Regions from separate parts of the Streptomyces sp. SCSIO 30461 genome, predicted to be linked through region 2. Evidence: riboswitches for the same ligand, from Rfam matches in the RefSeq annotation. Region 2 holds a riboswitch; each other region holds the start of a gene.
The links. A riboswitch is a leader RNA that binds a small molecule or an ion and turns the genes downstream of it on or off. The one in region 2 is predicted to bind cobalamin.
Positions count from the first base shown of each region.

Region 1: it holds a riboswitch for cobalamin, as region 2 does, so the genes downstream of both, V1460_RS24510 (cobalamin biosynthesis protein) here and V1460_RS15665 ((2Fe-2S) ferredoxin domain-containing protein) in region 2, are expected to answer to the same signal.
Region 3: it holds a riboswitch for cobalamin, as region 2 does, so the genes downstream of both, cobN (cobaltochelatase subunit CobN) here and V1460_RS15665 ((2Fe-2S) ferredoxin domain-containing protein) in region 2, are expected to answer to the same signal.
Region 4: it holds a riboswitch for cobalamin, as region 2 does, so the genes downstream of both, V1460_RS35870 (CbtB-domain containing protein) here and V1460_RS15665 ((2Fe-2S) ferredoxin domain-containing protein) in region 2, are expected to answer to the same signal.

Region 1 covers NZ_CP146101.1:5,468,824-5,473,015, reverse strand. Annotated here, with positions in the region: gene V1460_RS24515 (cobyric acid synthase) at 1-1,085, opposite strand, end outside; gene V1460_RS24510 (cobalamin biosynthesis protein) at 1,082-2,086, opposite strand; cobalamin riboswitch at 2,118-2,272, opposite strand; gene V1460_RS24505 (hypothetical protein) at 2,436-2,657, opposite strand; gene V1460_RS24500 (inorganic phosphate transporter) at 2,692-3,942, opposite strand; gene V1460_RS24495 (class II aldolase/adducin family protein) at 4,114-4,192, shown strand, end outside.
Region 2 covers NZ_CP146101.1:3,549,170-3,553,361, forward strand. Annotated here, with positions in the region: gene V1460_RS15655 (hypothetical protein) at 1-144, shown strand, start outside; gene V1460_RS15660 (glycoside hydrolase family 15 protein) at 335-2,269, opposite strand; cobalamin riboswitch at 2,607-2,809, shown strand; gene V1460_RS15665 ((2Fe-2S) ferredoxin domain-containing protein) at 2,849-3,238, shown strand; gene V1460_RS15670 (ABC transporter substrate-binding protein) at 3,334-4,192, shown strand, end outside.
Region 3 covers NZ_CP146101.1:8,015,364-8,019,555, reverse strand. Annotated here, with positions in the region: gene V1460_RS36055 (precorrin-2 C(20)-methyltransferase) at 1-428, opposite strand, end outside; gene V1460_RS36050 (precorrin-8X methylmutase) at 425-1,069, opposite strand; gene V1460_RS36045 (cobalamin biosynthesis protein CobG) at 1,066-2,394, opposite strand; cobalamin riboswitch at 2,441-2,579, shown strand; gene cobN (cobaltochelatase subunit CobN) at 2,616-4,192, shown strand, end outside.
Region 4 covers NZ_CP146101.1:7,979,736-7,983,927, reverse strand. Annotated here, with positions in the region: gene V1460_RS35885 (sulfatase) at 1-446, opposite strand, end outside; gene V1460_RS35880 (DUF1775 domain-containing protein) at 749-1,525, shown strand; gene V1460_RS35875 (histidine phosphatase family protein) at 1,528-2,130, opposite strand; cobalamin riboswitch at 2,173-2,342, shown strand; gene V1460_RS35870 (CbtB-domain containing protein) at 2,382-2,609, shown strand; gene V1460_RS35865 (CbtA family protein) at 2,653-3,441, shown strand; gene V1460_RS35860 (alpha/beta hydrolase) at 3,596-4,171, opposite strand.

The DNA of each region.
Region 1 (4,192 bases), 1.9 Mb from region 2:
TCGCCCGCGTGTGACTCCACCTCGTCCTCGATGCGTTCACCGAGCGCCTGGAACCCACCGCAGATACCCAGCACCGGCCTGCCCTCCGCGGCCCGCCTGGCGATCGCGTCCGCGAGCCCGCGCTCACGCAGCCAGGCGAGCGCCTTCACCGTGCCGCGGGTGCCGGGCACCACCACCAGGTCCGCGTCCGCGAGTTCCTCGGCGCGGTCCCCGAACCGCACGATCACACCGGGTTCGGCCGCCAGCGCGTCCACATCGGTGAAGTTGGACATCAGCGGTACGGCGCACACCGCGACCCGCAGCACGTCATCGCCCAGCGGTGCCGCGGTCACCGACTCGCGTACGGCGCCGCGCAGCGAGACCCGCAGCCCGTCCTCCTCGTCGATGCCGAGGCCGTGGGCGTACGGCAGCACACCGAACGTCCGCCGTCCGGTCAGCCCGTACAGCATCTCCAAACCAGGCTCCAGCAGGGTCACATCGCCGCGGAACTTGTTGACCAGATAGCCCGCGACCAACTCCTGGTCCTCGGGCGCCAGCAGCGCGGTGGTCCCGAAGAACTGTGCGAACACCCCGCCCCGGTCGATGTCCCCGACCACGATCACGGGAAGCCGGGCGGCCCGGGCGATGCCCATGTTCACGATGTCGGTGCGCCGCAGATTGATCTCGGCGGGGCTGCCGGCGCCTTCGCAGATCACGGCGTCATAGGTGCTGCGCAGCTTCTCCAGACACTCCACGACCGGCTCGAACAGCGTCTGCTGCCTCCCCCCGTGGTACCCGCGTGCGCTCAGCTCGCCCACCGGCTTGCCCATCAGCACGACCTGGCTCGAGCGGTCGCTCCCCGGTTTGAGCAGCACCGGGTTCATCAGCGCCGACGGCTCCACGCGCGCCGCCTGGGCCTGCATGGCCTGGGCGCGCCCGATCTCGGCTCCCTCGCGGGTGACGAAGGAGTTGAGCGACATGTTCTGCCCCTTGAAAGGGGCGACCTTCACTCCCCGGCGCACCAGCCAGCGGCAGATCCCCGCCGTGACGACGCTCTTGCCCGCGTCCGACGTGGTCCCCGCGATCAGCAGTCCTCCGCCGCTCACTTCCGCCTCCCCCTCATGGTCGCCGCCGCTCCCAGACCGAGTCGTGCGCCTGCGCACACCGCGAGGGCCAGCAGCCCCACGCGGCGCGACAGCCGCACCGCGCGCTCGATGTCCGCCACCCCGACGGACCTGCCCGGGGCGTTGAGCACGGGCCGGTGCTCGACGCGCCCGCCGTACGAGAGCGTCCCCCCGAGACGTACCCCGAGCGCGCCCGCGAACGACGCTTCCACCGGACCCGCGTTGGGACTGGGATGCTTCGCGGCATCCGCACGCCAGGCGCGTACGGCACCGCGCGGGTCGTCGCCCGCCAGCACCGCGAGGCCCGCGGTCAGCCGGGCGCCGGGCCAGCCCGACACGTCGTCGAGCCGGGCCGACGCCCAGCCGTAGCGCCGGTAGCGGGGCGACTTGTGGCCCACCATGGCGTCCAGGGTGTTCACGGCACGGAAGCCCACGAGGCCGGGCACTCCCGCGACCGCGCCCCACACCAGCGCGCCGACCACGGCGTCCGAGGTGTTCTCGGCGACGGATTCCACGACGGCGCGGGCGATTCCCGGACCGTCCAGGGCTTGCGGATCACGGCCGCACAGATGAGGCAGCCTTTCCCGTGCGGTCTCGATGTCGCCCGCTTCGAGTGCTCCGCCGATCGCCCTGGCCTCCCGGCCGAGCGTCGTACCGCCGACGACGGCCCAGGTGGCGGCGGCGGTCAGAGCCAGGGAAGCCGTACGGGAACGGCGTACGGAAGCGGCCGCCAGCGCAGCCGCGGTGATCGCGCCCCCGGCGCACACCGCTGTGTGCAGGGCGCCCCAGCCGCGATGGTCGCGCCAGAGCCCGCGCTCGACGGCACTCGCGGCCCGGCCGAAGACGGCGACCGGGTGGCCACGGCGGGGATCGCCGAAGAGCAGGTCGCCGGCGATTCCGGCCGTCGCACCGTACGCGAACGTGATGGCAGGGACAGCGACAGCAGGGACAAGTCCCCCCGGCGCCCGCTGCTCGGCAGGCATGTTCGTCCTCACTCAGGGTCCGCGCCCTGGCTCGACGTGATCCGACGGTAGAGAGTTCCTGGCTTCGGCACACGCCCCGGTGAGGGGGTGGATGCCGTGACAGTGGCGGGACCGCGCCGGATTCGCACCGGCTTCCTCTTCTGCCGCCGTAAGTGGCCCCGGAAGTCCACCATGGGCCGCGAACACCCGTCAACTCGCCGCTGACCTGCGACGGGACCGTGTGCGCAGGCCCACATCGGGGTTCCGACGGGTACATACACGCCGGGAGCCGGACACCCCTCGGGGGTGTCCGGCTCCCGGCGTGTTGCTGTGCCGACCGACCGTCGTTACCGGTCGCCCGGTCCGGTCGTCAGGCCACGATCAGATAGATCCCGTACGCCACGGCCGCTGCGCACAGAGCGAAGCAGGCGTACGCGCCCGTGCGCGCAAGGCCAGCGGAGCCTCCCTGCGCGGCGGCTGCCTCCTGCTTGGAGAGGCCCGCGATGCCCAGAGTGAACAGGCCCACCAGGGCGACGGTCACAACGAGACTCACGCCGAAGACGGAGCCCAGAGCTGCCCAGTCGATCTTCATGCTGATTCGCTTTCCCTTACTTCCCTTACTTCCCTCACACCGAAGCGGCGGGGGCGGGGGCGGACTCGCCGGCAGGAGCCGGGATGGTGGCCTTCAGCTCTTCGGCCGTCGCGACGGTGGGCGGCGGGGTCACGGCCGCGATGGCAGTGGTCACCACACCCGGAGCCCCGGTGTCCCCGGCGGTCTCGTCCGCGGTGACGTTGGTGTGGTCGATCGGCTTGCGGCGCGACACGGCCCAGATGGCGCCCGAGCCCGCGACCAACAGGACGGCGACGGCGACTGTGCCCCAGGTGCCCTGACTGGTGAGGAACTCGGCAGCGGCGGCGACCAGGCCGGCCGCCGGAAGGGTGAGGCCCCAGGCGACGAACATCCGGGTGGCGGTGGACCAGCGGACCACACCGCCCTTGCGGCCGAGGCCCGCGCCCATCACGGCGCCGGAGCACGACTGGGTGGTGGAGAGCGAGAAGCCCAGGTTCGAGGAAGCGAGGATGACCGTCGCGGCGCTGGTCTGGGCGGCGAAGCCCTGCTGCGGCTGGAGGTCGGTCAGTCCCTTGCCCATGGTGCGGATGATCCGCCAGCCGCCGAGGTAGGTGCCCAGTGCGATGGCCAGACCGGCGGAGACGATGACCCACATCGGGGGGTTGGAGCCCGGGACGAGGACGCCGCCGGTGACCAGAGCCAGGGTGATGACCCCCATGGTCTTCTGGGCGTCGTTGGTGCCGTGCGCCAGGGAGACCAGTCCGGCCGAGGCGATCTGACCCGTCCGGTAGCCCTTGGTGGTCGCCTTGTCGTTCGCCCCGTTGCCGATCTTGTACGTCAGCCTGGCGGCGAGGAACGCCGCGAGACCGGCGACCACCGGCGCTGCGACGGCGGGGATCAGCACCTTGGTGACGATCGTCCCGTAGTTGACGGCCGAGAAGCCTGCGGACATCACGGCTGCGCCGATGAGGCCGCCGAACAGGGCGTGCGACGAGCTGGACGGCAGACCGAGCAGCCAGGTGAGGAGGTTCCACAGGATCGCGCCGACGAGCGCGGCGAATATCACTTCCGTGCGGATGCCGTCTTCGCTGATGAGCCCGCCGGAGATCGTCTTGGCGACCTCGACGGACAGGAAGGCGCCGACGAGGTTCAGCACGGCGGACATGGCCACCGCCGTCTTCGGCTTGAGCGCCCCGGTCGAGATGGTTGTCGCCATCGCGTTGGCGGTGTCGTGGAAACCGTTCGTGAAATCGAACACGAGAGCGGTGATGATCACGATCCCGAGGAGAAGCGTGATGTTTTCCATTTACCCAGGCTTCTATTGGACGTCAGTGGCCGGTCGAACGTAGGCAACCTGAGTGAACGGAAGGTGAACTCAGCACGGCTCAGGAGTGACTCCTGGAAGGGTACGGCCGTTCCGCTTGCGGGGGGAGGCTCGTGCGGCGCGGATTTCCCTGGTCCCTGACATGATCAGCACATGAGTGGGCGGCAACGGGGTGAGTGGTGCGGGCAGGGCGATGAGGCCCAGGGCGGGCCGGTCGCGCGGGCGTGGGCGG
Region 2 (4,192 bases):
CAGTACCGCGCTGAGCGCGACGAGATCGAGGACGCCGGGCAGGTGTCCCCACAGGGGTGCTTCGGCGGGAGCCCGTGCCGCGCGAGCCAGGCATGGCACGCGCACACCGCCGCACCACAGGTGCGGCAGACCGCTTCAGCCTGACGTGGGGCCGCGGACGACCGTGCCGCAAGGGTGCGGGGACCGAGGCGTGCTCCGTCCCCCGCTGCGGGCCGCTCGGCGGCTTCCGGCTGAGGGACGTCCACCGCGGGCAGGTGCGCGGCGCTGTGGTGTCGAGCGTTCGGACGGCGGGTGGCAGTGCGCGGGGGACGTGGCAGTACGGGGCTGCTCGTGCTCAGACCGCGCGCTTCGCCAGGATCAGCGCATCGATGAAGTCCAGGGGAGCGCCGCCCGGCTTGCCGTCCCGTTTACGCTTCGCCGATTCGATGGCGAGTGCCGCGGCCACCACACCGAGATGGCTGAAACCCTGCGGGAAGTTCCCCAACTGTTCGCCCGAAACCGGGTCGAACTCTTCCGCGAGTAGACCGAGGTCGCTCGCCGAACGGAGCACCGTGGCAAGACGCTTCCCCGCCTCGTCGATACGACCGGTGTAGGCCAGCGCACTGGCCAGCCACAGCGTGCAGAAGAGGAAACTCCCCTCGTGGCCGTTCAGCCCGTCGGCGCCGAGGTAGCGGTACACGTGCCCCTCCCTCGTCAGTTCCGCTTCGATCCGGTCGAGCGTGGCATCGATCCTCGGATCGCCGAGGGGAAGGAATCCTCGCAGGATCAATTGGAGGGCGGAGGCGTCGAGCGCGTCGCCGCCGAAATCCTGGACGAACGCCCCGGTCCGCTGGTCCACCCCGCGGCTCTCGATCTCCTCGCGTATCTCCTCCCGCGCCCGCACCCATCGGGCACGCAGCTCGGGGTCTCTGCTCACCTGCGGGAACCGGTCGATCAGGCATATGCCGGAGTCGACGGCCGCCCAGGCCATGAGCTTCGAGAACACGAAGTGGCGCCGTCCCGAACGGAACTCCCAGATGCCCTCGTCCGGCTCCCGCCACCGGGCGATGTTCAGCTCGACGAGGTCATGCACGAATCCGACCCGCTCCGGCCGGATCCGATCGCCGCGCAGCCGCAGCGCGAAGTTCAGCGCGAGCAGCACTTCGCCGTACATGTCCAGCTGGAACTGCATCCATGCCTCGTTGCCGACCCGCACGGGACGGGAGCCGCGGTAGCCGCCGAGATGGTCCAGGCGGGTCTCGTACAGGGCCCTGTCCCCTGAGACGCCGTACATCGTCCGCAGTTCCTTCGCACTGCCGGCTGTGGTCTCCAGCAGCCAGTCGGCGAAGTGGCGGGCCTCGTCCGTGTAGCCGGTTGCGGTGAGGGTGGCGAGTACGGCCGTGGCGTCGCGGACCCATGTGTAGCGGTAGTCCCAGTTGCGCTCACCGCCGATCTCCTCCGGCAGCGAGGTCGTGGGCGCGGCGATCACGGCCCCGGTGTCCGCGTAGACGAGCCCTTTCAGCACCAGCAGACTGCGCACCACCGCCTCCCGGTAAGGGCCTCGGTAGGTGCACCGGGCGGCCCACCTACGCCAGTACGCCACCGTTGCCTCGACGCGGTCGGCCAGCTCCCGGGCGCTGAGCGGCTCCGGCTCGGGCGCGCCTGGGAGCAGCCGGGTGAGGACCACGTCCACTTCCGCACCGGCGGGGACGGTGGCGTGCGACACGAAGCCGTCGTTCCCCGTCTGCCGGGCCGAGGGTTCCAGTGGGCCCAGACCACTCCGCAGCAGCAGCACTTCGCCGCCACCGGAGGCCCGGAGGGCTCCGTCCGGTGCAGGCGTGAAGGATGCATCGGACCGTGCGTAGTCGAAGGCGGGGAAGAACTCCAGGGTGAGGCCGACCGCGCCCGACACACCGTGAACGTGCCGCTGGAGCACGTGCCCCGGTGGTTTGCGGGCCGGGTGGCCGGGCCGCGCCGGGTCCACGTGGACGGGCAGGCAGTCGGTGACCGTGACGACGCCGCCCGACGTACGAAACGTGGTCTCCAGGACGTTGGTGTCGGGGAGATAGCGCCGAGTCGACGTGTACGCGTCGGTCGTGGGGGCGATGCGGAAGTGCCCCCCGCGTTCCCGGTCGAGTATCCGCGCGAAGACGGAAGGCCCGTCGAATCTGTGGAAGCAGGCCCACTCCACCGACGCGTCGCGTCCGACGAGTGCCAGCGAGTGCCCGTCGCTGAGAAAGGCGAAGTCGGAGATGGGCGGGAATCCCTCGGCACTCATGGATGCGTTCACGCTCGCTCCCGGCTCGCCCGGGATACGTCCGCTGTGGCCGGGCCGACCGTTGTTTTCCCAGCCTACGCCCGTGCCGTGGTCCCGCAATCCGGGCCGCGCACACCTGCGTCGAACCGGCGTCGAACCGTGCCGCGAAGGCCGGGACCGGACAGATCGAGGGCCCCGTGGGGATGGCACCGTGCCGCCTTGTCCGGTGGCGCGGACCGTTCGGCGTGAGCGCGGACCGTCCCGTTCGTACACGAGGTGTTTGAGAGCACACGGAGGTGCACGGCGCGAGCGGCCGTGGTCGCGTGATGCCCGCGTGCCACATTTCGCCACCGGCCGGTACGCACCCGGGGTTATGGCCTGTCGTGTGCGTCTGTCATGATGTCAGGCGAAAAGGCGACGGCGGAACGAGGAAGCCGGTGTGAATCCGGCGCGGTCCCGCCACTGTGATCGGCGAGCGGACCCCGAACAGACCACTGCCCGGATGCGGGTGGGAAGGTCGGGACGAGCATCGACCCGAGAGCCAGGAGACTCACGCGGTCGCCTCCTCGAAGTGACTGGGGCGGATTTCCCCGGAGAGGAGGGCTCGTCGGGATGCCCAGAAGACCATCGACAGCCGGTCCGGTTCCGTGCCGGGTCGTGGTGTGCCGGGACTGCTGCTGTGGCAGCGCCAAAGTGACCGGTGTCGACCACGGCGAACAGATCGCGCGCCTCGCCGAAGAGGCGCCGGTTCGCGTCTCGGACTGCCTCGACGTGTGCGACCAGGCCAACGTGATCGTTGTGCAGCCCTCGTCGGATGGGCGTGCAGCCGGTGGCCGGGCGGCCTGGTTCGCCCTCGTCAACGACACCGCCGCCACTGAGGGCATCGCCGCCTGGGTGCGGGCGGGTGGACCGGGCGTCGCGGCTCGGCCCGTCCTCCTCGATGACCACGCCTTCGCCCCGCCTCGGCGCGCCCGCTCCGAGATGCCCCGTGGCGCGCGCTGAGTCGCGGCCACCGCTCTTTCCACCCTCCTGAGTCCGAGCGCTCCCGGCCGATGCCCGGACGCACAGGACCACTCCTGCGGGAGAGGACCTTCCACATGATGGGCCGGCGCCCGGTATCCCTGCTGTCGGCCATGGCCGCGGCCTTGCTGATATCCGGCTGCGGAGGCACCGTGGAGCGGAAGGAGGCCCCGTCAGCCGATCACGCTGCCAAGGGGTTCCCGGTCACCGTGTCCAACTGCGGTGTGAAGACGACCTATCAGCGTCCGCCGCAGCGTTCGGTGTCGATGAACCAGCACGCGACCGAGGTCATGCTGGCACTGGGGCTGGAGAGGTCCATGGTGGGAACCTCCTGCCTCGACGACAGGATCCTGCCGGAGTACCAGGGCGCCTATGACGGGATCAAGGTCCTGGCGAAGGAGTACCCCTCGTTCGAGGCACTGCTGGCCGCCGAACCGGACTTCGCCTACGGCGGTTTCGCCAGCACCTTCGACGAGAAGGAAGGGCGTGGCCGCGACGCTCTCTCCAAGGCCGGGATCAACTCCTATCTGAACATCGAGGAGTGCCCGTCGGGGCCGGTGACCATGGCCGCCATGGACCAGGAGATCCGGAACGTGGCGAAGATCTTCGGTGTGCCGGACCGGGCGGAGCTGCAGTTGAAGAAGCTCCACGGCACCCTGGACAGCGTCGAGGACAGACTCGCCGACACCGCGCCGATGAAGATCTTCGTCTACGACAGCGGCGACAAGACCGCATTCACCGCCGGTGGCGCCGGCATCGGCAATGAGATGATCAGGCTGGCCGGCGGGATGAACCTCTTCACCGACCTGGACAAGGCGTTCGGTGACGTGTCGTTCGAGCAGGTGGCAGAGCGTGCGCCCGAGGCGATCGTCATCTACGACTACGGCGACCAGTCGGTCGAGGACAAGAAGAAGTTCCTCCTCGCGAACCCGGCGC
Region 3 (4,192 bases), 4.5 Mb from region 2:
ACCGAGGTGATGCCGGGGACGACCTCGGTCGGATAGCGGTGCGCGAGCCGCTTGTGCATGTGCTGGTACGAGCCGTAGAACAGCGGGTCGCCCTCGGCGAGCACGGCCACGGTGCGGCCGGCGTCGAGATGGGCCGCCAGCCGCGCCGCCGCCTCCTCGTAGAAGTCGTCCAGTGCGCCCCGGTAGCCGCCGGGGTGGTCGGTGGTCTCCGTGGTGATCGGGTACATCAGGCGCTCCTCGACATGGTCGGAGCGCAGGTGCTTCGCCACGATCGAGCGGGCGATGGAGCGCCCGTGCCGGGCGCAGTGGTACGCGACGACATCCGCCTCCGCGATGACCTCGACGGCCCGGAGGGTCATCAGCGAGGGGTCGCCGGGGCCGAGCCCGACCCCGTACAGCCGCCCGGTGCCCTGTGTCTGCGCGCTCACTCCGCCTCACTCGCCATCGCGTTGATCGCCGCGGCGGCCATGGCGCTGCCGCCCCGCCGCCCGCGTACCACCAGATGTTCCAGCCCCGAAGGATGCGCGGCAAGCGCGTCCTTGGACTCGGCCGCGCCTATGAAGCCCACCGGGATGCCGATCACGGCGGCCGGGCGGGGCGTCCCCTCCTCGATCATCTCCAGGAGCCGGAACAGCGCGGTGGGCGCGTTGCCGACGGCGACGACCGCGCCGTCCAGGCGGTCGCGCCACAGTTCGAGCGCGGCCGCGCTGCGGGTGGTGCCGAGCTCGGCGGCGAGCGCCGGGACCTTCGGGTCGGAGAGTGTGCAGACCACGTCGTTGCCGGCGGGCAGCCGCTTGCGGGTGACGCCGCTGGCGACCATCTGCGCGTCGCACAGGATCGGCGCACCGGCGCGCAGCGCCTCGCGGGCGCGGGCCACCACGCCGGGTGAGTAGGCGAGATCGCGGACGAGGTCGACCATGCCGCAGGCGTGGATCATCCGCACCGCGACCTGGCTGACGTCGGCGGGGAGCGCGGCGAGGTCGGCCTCGGCGCGGATGGTGGCAAAGGACTGGCGGTAGATCTCCGCCCCGTCCTTCTCGTAGTCGAACACGGTCTTCTTCTCGCTCATCTCGGTGGACAGGTACGGGAATCGGTACGGGCTGCGGCGACGGCGCCGGCGAGCCGCGCACCGGGCGATACGGATACGGATACGGGGCTGCCGTGGACGCTCACCCGGTAGGTGCCGTCCGGGGAGGCCAGGACATCCACGTAGTCCCCCCGCGGATGGCCGCAGCGGCGCTCGCAGCCGGACCAGTACACGGGGATGCCCTGGCCGTCGACCGGGGTGGCCTCGGCGTCGGCCCTGACGTCGGCGAGGGACTTGGCGCATCCGGGCCGCCCGGTGCAGGCGCCGACCCCGTACCGGGGCGAGTCGGTGCCGACGACGAACCCGGCCCGCCCGAGTGCGTCCAGCCGCGCTCGGGCGGCGGCGGCATCCGTGAACCCCGGCACCACGACCCCGCGCCACGGAGTGAGCCGGACGCCCTCGGCGGGCGCGGGCAGCAGCGCCCGCGCCTGGGCGGAGCTGAGCCGCCCGAGCGGCGCGACCGCGGACACCGCCCAGCCGCGCGGGCCCGCCACGATCCCGGGCAACGGACCTGGGACGTACCCGGGCAACGGACCCGGGTACGAGGGCCCGGCCGGAGGGACCGGCAGAGCTTCCGCCGCCACCCCCGCCCGCTCAAGCCGCTCGCCCACCGCGAGGTGCAGCCCGGCCGGCAACTCGCGTACGCGCCAGGCGCCCGTACCCGCTTCGGCCGACGCCGCCAGGAATGCCCGCGCCGCCGCGAGCGCCGCGCGCGGCGCGTCGGAGCCGGCCACACGGAAGGCGTGGCGGGCGATCCGCAGCACCGCTGCGCCGCCTTCGCCTGCGAGCAACGTCACATCGGCGCCGAGCCCCGCCACATCGCCCCGCCCGTCGTCCAGGGCGAACAGGAAACGGCCCGAAAGAGCCGCCGTCCACTCGCTGCCGCACAGCAGTGCGTCCAGTTCGCGGGTCCACAACTGCACGTCGGCGAAGCCCAGTCCGTCCAGTCCGGCAAGCGGCGATGCCACCACGTTGCGAACCCGCTCATGCGTTTCGGACGGCAGCAGTCCGGCATCCCGCAGCAGGGCCGCGAGCGGTGCCCCGCAGGCGTCCGAGAGCCCGCGCAGCTCCAGATTGCCCCGGGAGGTGATGCTGAGCGATCCATCGCCCAGCCCATCCGAAGCCGCGGCCAGCACAGTAAGCTGATGTTCCGTCAAAAAGCCGCCAGGTAGGCGCAGTCGGGCCAGCCGTCCATCATCGGCCGAGTGCAGCCGCAACGCTCCGGGGCAGGCGTCGCCCCGGTCCCGTATGCGAGGTTCGCCCGGGTCCGCGGGGCTTGTGGGTGTGGGCGGCATGGCGGCGAGCATACCCACGTCGTTCCGGGCAGCCGCTGTGTGTTCCGGGGGCAGCCTCTACTATTCAGGCGGCATGGGGTCTCAGGGCCCCGGGGAGGAAGCCCGGTGTGATTCCGGCGCGGTCCCGCCACTGTGAGCCGGGCCGGTGACGAACGGCGGCCTGGTGAGTCAGGAACTCCCGCCGACCACGACCACCCGGGGCGCGGAAACCCCGAGGAAGGCCTGCGCACGCGATGACGCAAGCGAAGACGACTACGCACGCGAACCCGGCGGACGCGCCGACGATCCTGCTGCTGTCGACCTCCGACACCGACCTGCTCAGCGCCCGCGCCTCGGAAGGCCCGGTCGCGTATCGCTTCGCGAACCCCTCCCGGCTCCCGGTCGGGGGCACCTCCCAGGCCGAAGGCTCCGGGGGAGGCATACTCGGCATGCTGCTGGAGGGCACCAGCCTGGTCGTCGTACGGCTGCTCGGCGGTATCCGCGCCTGGCAGGAGGGTCTGGACGTGCTGCTCGCACAGGACCGGCCGGTGGTCGTCCTCAGCGGTGAACAGGCCCCCGACGCACAGCTGATGGAGACCTCGACCGTTCCGATCGGCATCGCCGCCGAGGCCCACGCCTACCTCGCCCACGGCGGCCCGGACAACCTGGCGCAGCTCGCCCGCTTCCTGTCCGACACCGTGCTGCTCACCGGCCACGGTTTCGAGCCCCCGGCACCCGCGCCCACCTGGGGCCCGCTGGAGCGCGAGGCGAAGGCCGCAGGCAGCGCCGACGGCCCCACCGTCGCCGTGCTCTACTACCGCGCCCACCACATGAGCGGCAACACCGCCTTCGTCGGCACCCTCTGCGACGCCATCGAGGACGCGGGCGGCCGAGCGCTGCCCCTGTATGTGGCGTCCCTGCGTGCTCCCGAGACCGAGCTGCTCGACCGGCTGCGCGGCGCGGACGCCATCGTCACCACGGTGCTCGCCGCGGGCGGCACCAAGCCCGCCGAGGCCCAGGCGGCTGAAATGAATCTCGCGGCGCGAAGTGCCTCGGACAAGGGTGGTGGTGGGCTACGGGCGGGCGACGAGGCCTGGGACGCGGGCGCGCTCGCCGCGCTCGACGTGCCGGTGCTCCAGGCGCTGTGCCTGACCGGTTCGCGCAGTGCCTGGGAGGAGAACGACGAGGGCCTGTCTCCGCTGGACGCCGCGAGCCAGGTCGCGGTCCCCGAGTTCGACGGGCGCCTGATCACCGTCCCGTTCTCCTTCAAGGAGATCGACCAGGACGGCCTCCCGGCCTATGTCGCCGACCCCGAGCGCGCCGCCCGTGTCGCCGGGATCGCCGTACGCCACGCACGGCTGCGCCACATCCCCAACGCCGACAAGCGCCTCGCGCTCGTCCTCTCCGCCTACCCCACCAAGCACTCCCGCATCGGCAACGCGGTGGGCCTCGACACCCCGGCGTCGGCCGTCGCCCTGCTGCGCCGACTCGCCGCCGAGGGCTACGACTTCGGTGCGGAGGACATCCCGGGCCTCGAGTCGGGCGACGGCGACGAGCTGATCCGCGCGCTGATCGAGGCCGGTGGCCACGACCAGGACTGGCTCACCGAGGAGCAGCTGGCCCGCAATCCGGTCCGCATCCCGGCCGCCGACTACAAGCGCTGGTACGCCACCCTCCCCGCCGAGCTCCGCGAGCAGGTCGAGCGGCACTGGGGCCCGGCGCCCGGCGCGATGTTCCTCGACCGCAGCCGCAACCCCGAAGGCGACATCGTGCTCGCCGCGCTGCGCCGCGGGAACCTGCTGATCGTCATCCAGCCGCCGCGCGGCTTCGG
Region 4 (4,192 bases), 4.4 Mb from region 2:
CCGCCCGGGCCGATGGAGTCTTCCAGGAACGACGCGGCGTCGTCGAACAGGATCCAGTCCAGTACGAGGTCGAACGGCCGGTCGAGTGTCGAGAAGAACCCCATGTCGAGGAACTTCAGGATCGTCAGCAGCCCCAGCAGGGCCCCGCCGACCGCCGCTGCGACCCACCTCGCCCGCGCCCGCAGCGCCTGGAGTGCGAGCAGGAGCGCAACGCCGAACAGCCCTTCCACCGGTATGCGGACGAATGCCGCGGGTGTGAGGTGGTCGGGTTTGTTCGGTGCGAGGAGAGCCAGGAACACGAGCAGTACGGCGAGGCCGGTGGTGGTACGCCGGACGGCGCGCGCCGCACCTGGACGCCGTCCGCGCCAGCCGCGAGCGGCGCTGGTGGCGACGGGAGTTTCGGGAGCGGCTTCCGTCGTGCCGGGGATGTCCGCGACACCCGGCATGTCGGGCTGGGTTGTGGCCTGTCTCGGCAGCCGGCCCCTTGTCGGCTGCTCTGCCTGGTCCCGCTGCTCCTGCGGTTCTTTCGGTTCCTGCGGTTCTTTCAGTTGCTGCGGTTGCTGCGGTTCTTGGCGAGAGCGCGTCCAGAGCGGCACCCGAACATCCTTCCGTGCTGGCCCGGTGAGCACGACGGCCCGGACCCGGGAGGCCCGGGGTCGCCGATATCAGTACGGTTCGGCGATGCCATCAGTTCAAGCCGCTGCCCGTGCCCCATGATGGGGCAGCACATTCACTCCGGGAGCCACCCGTGTCTCACATCACCAAGGCGCGCACCGCACGCCGCCTTTCCGTACTCGCCGGCCTCAGCGGTGCCTCGCTCGCGGCCTCGCTCGCCTTCGCCGTCCCCGCGGCGGCGCATGTGGAGGTCGAGGCGGAGGGCGCCGCGGCCCTCGCCCAGAACGTCACGCTGGACTTCAGCGCCGAGTCCGAGTCCGACAGCGCGGGCATCAGCAGGATGGAGGTCATCCTCCCCGAGGGCATCCTCCCGTCCGATGTCACCTTCAAGCAGGGACCGGACGGCTGGAAGTTCGCGACCACCCCGCGCGGTTACACCGTCTCCGGCCCCGCGGTCGGCGTCGGTGACGACGTGGAGTACTCGGTGACCGTGCGGCAGTTGCCCGATGCCGAGTCGCTGGCATTCAAGACCCTCCAGACGTACGGCGACGGGCGCGTCGACCGCTGGATCGAGCTGGAGGAGTCCGGCGGCGGGGAGGGCGACGGCCACAGCCATGGGCACGGCAATCCGGCACCACAACTCGCCCTGAAGCCCGCCGCTCCCGGGGCGAAGCCGGTGGCGCCCAGCCCGAGCGCCGTCGCACCGGAGCAATCTCCGGCGAAGTCGCCGGAGAAGTCCACGGGGAACGCGTCCGGCAAACCCGCGACCGGTAACCAGGGGCCTGAGAGCGCCCAGGACGCCGGGGAAGGCGGCTCGTCGCCCGTACCCGCGCTGGTCATCGGTGCGGTGGTGCTCGCTGCCGTCGCCGGGGGCGGCTACTGGTGGAAGCGCCGGGGCGCCGCTTCCTGAGGTCAGGCGGTGGGCGCCGTGGCGACCAGCCGCAGATTCCACCTTCCGCCGTGCCAGGTGAGGCCGATACCGGACAGCGGTGGCACGTCGAGCCGCCAGAACGCGGGCAGCGGCGCGCCGAGCGCGTACACGCCCGCCGCCCGTACGACCGAGGGCTCGACCACGGCCAGTACGCGCCGTCCGGTGTCCTGGGGCAGATCCCCTGGAAGGGAGTCCAGCCAGCCGCCGATCCGCAGGCACAGTTCCCGCACGGACTCACCGCCATGCGGTGCGGCCGCCGGGTCGGTGGTCCACTGCCGGACCGCTTCGGGGCCCGCTTCGGGCCCCACGCCGGCCAGCACTTCGGTGAGTGAACGGCCCTGCCAGGAGCCGTGGTCCAGGTCGCGCAGCCGGGGTTCGACCGATGCGTCGAGCCCCAGCGCGTCCGCCGTCTGCCCGCACCGTACGGACGGCGCCCGGAGTACGACCGGGGCGGCGGGGAGTGCGGACCGCGCAGCTTCTGCCTCGTGTACGGCCCGTTCGTCGAGCGAACCGCCGCCGAAGCGAGCCTCGCCGCGTACCGAGGGACCCGCTGCGGCGCACAGCAGCGTCAGTCTGACCGACATGCGGACTTCCTTCCGTGTGATGAAGATCGCTGGTCACAGGCCCTATTGGCGGCGGGTTCACGGACCGCTACCCTCTCATCCGAAAGGATGACGGCAGACACGGAAGACCGGTGAGAAACCGGCACGGTCGCGCCACTGTGTGCCAGGCGGTCAGAGTCCCCCCAGGGACGGGGCCGTCGGGTGAGTCAGACCCGTGACCGTCATCGCGTGCACCACCGAAAGCGGGACGCGTGTTCCCGAGGAGGTCCGGTATGGCCCAGTCCGCCATCACACCCGTCGAAATCCCCGTTGGCCAGCCCGTGCTGGTGAAGCTCCCGGTCCGCGTCGTCGCACCCTGGGCCGCCTTCTTCGGGCTGCTGATGCTCGTCATGCTGTACTTCGTCGGCGCCGAACAGGGTGCGTTCTCCGTGTTCTCCGGTGAGGGCGTGCACGAGTGGGTCCACGACGGCCGTCATCTGCTCGGCTTCCCGTGCCACTGACCCGTACTGCTGAACCCATACGTACGGGACAGGACAACCGCACATGAATTCCGCAACTGTAAGGGCCCTGCTCGTCCGCGGCATGCTCGCGGGCGTGCTCGCCGGGCTGCTCTCCTACGGACTGGCCTACCTCATCGGTGAACCGCAGATCGACGCCGCCATCGCGGTCGAGGAGGCGGGCGCGGCCCACCACGGCCACGGCGGTGGCGGTGGCGAGCCGGAGGAGGAACTGGTCAGCCGCGCGGTGCAGGCGACCGCCGGTCTGAGCACGGCTGTTCTGGTCTACGGCACGGCGCTCGGTGGCATCACCGCGCTGGCGCTGTGCTTCGCGCTCGGCCGGTTGGGGGCCTTCGGCGCCCGTGCCACGGCCGCGCTCGTCGCGGCGGGCGGCTTCGTCGCCGTCGCGTTCGTACCGTTCCTCAAGTACCCGGCCAACCCGCCGGCCGTCGGTGACCCGGGGACACTCAACCAGCGCACCGCGATGTTCTTCCTGATGATCGTGTTCAGCGTGCTGCTGCTGATCGGTGCGGTGCTGATCGGCAAGAAGCTGGCACCACGCTGGGGCAACTGGAACGCGACGGTCGCCGCGGGCGCCGTCTTCACCGTGGTGGTGGGTGTCGCGCTGGCCTTTCTGCCGGCGGGCGACGCGACCCCGGAGCACTTCCCGGCCGATGTCCTGTGGCAGTTCAGGCTGGCGTCGCTCGGCGTCCAGGCGCTGCTCTGGGCAGCGCTCGGGCTGATCCTCGGCGAGTTCGCCCAGCGGGTGCTCGAGCCCAAGGCCGCCGCGTCGCAGGGGCCGCGCGAGTCGGCAGCCCCGGTGGCCGTGAACTGACGGTACCGGCAGGCGATCACGACGATGGACCCCGCCCGGGGGCGCGCCGGGGCGGGGTCCTTCTCGTTGGTCATGTCATTCGTCGGACGTCGGTCGAGTCATATGAGAGGACCCGTCATATGAGAGGACCCGCGCGCCGTACGAGGACCGCGTGTCACACGAGGACCCGCGCGGGCCGCCGTGTGAGATGCGTGGTGAGGAAGGCCCATACCGCGGGTGCCATCCACTGGGCCGGGTCCTCGTCGCCGCACGGACTCAGGTTCGCGAGCTTCCCCTGAGGGAGTGCGCGGGCCAGCTCCCCGGCGGTGCCCGGGATGACAAGGGTGGGTACGCGGACGGTGGAGAGGTCGATGCCGTCGGGGGCGTCGATGCCCTCACCGACGGCGCCGAGCACCTCGTCGGCGTCGATGACGACCGCGGCCCCGAACGGCTCGGGATGGTCGGCCGCCGCTCGCAGCGCGACGACGGCTCCCCTGCCGGTGCCGCCGACGGCGGCGTTGCCCAGCCCCAGATGCTCGGCGAGCGCGGCGGCATCGTCGGCGTCCCGCGCCTCGGACACGATGACGGTGTAGCTGTCGGTGAGCCGCCGGGCCAGTGGGAGCAGACCACCGCCGTGGTCGTGGCCCGCGCCTGAGCCCGATTCGTGCAGGAGGACCAGGGTTGGTCCGGTGCCGAGCCGGGTGGCCCGCAGCGGGCGACCGTCACCGGCGGGATAGCTGAACGTGTCCATGCCTCGCCCTCCGTTGCACGT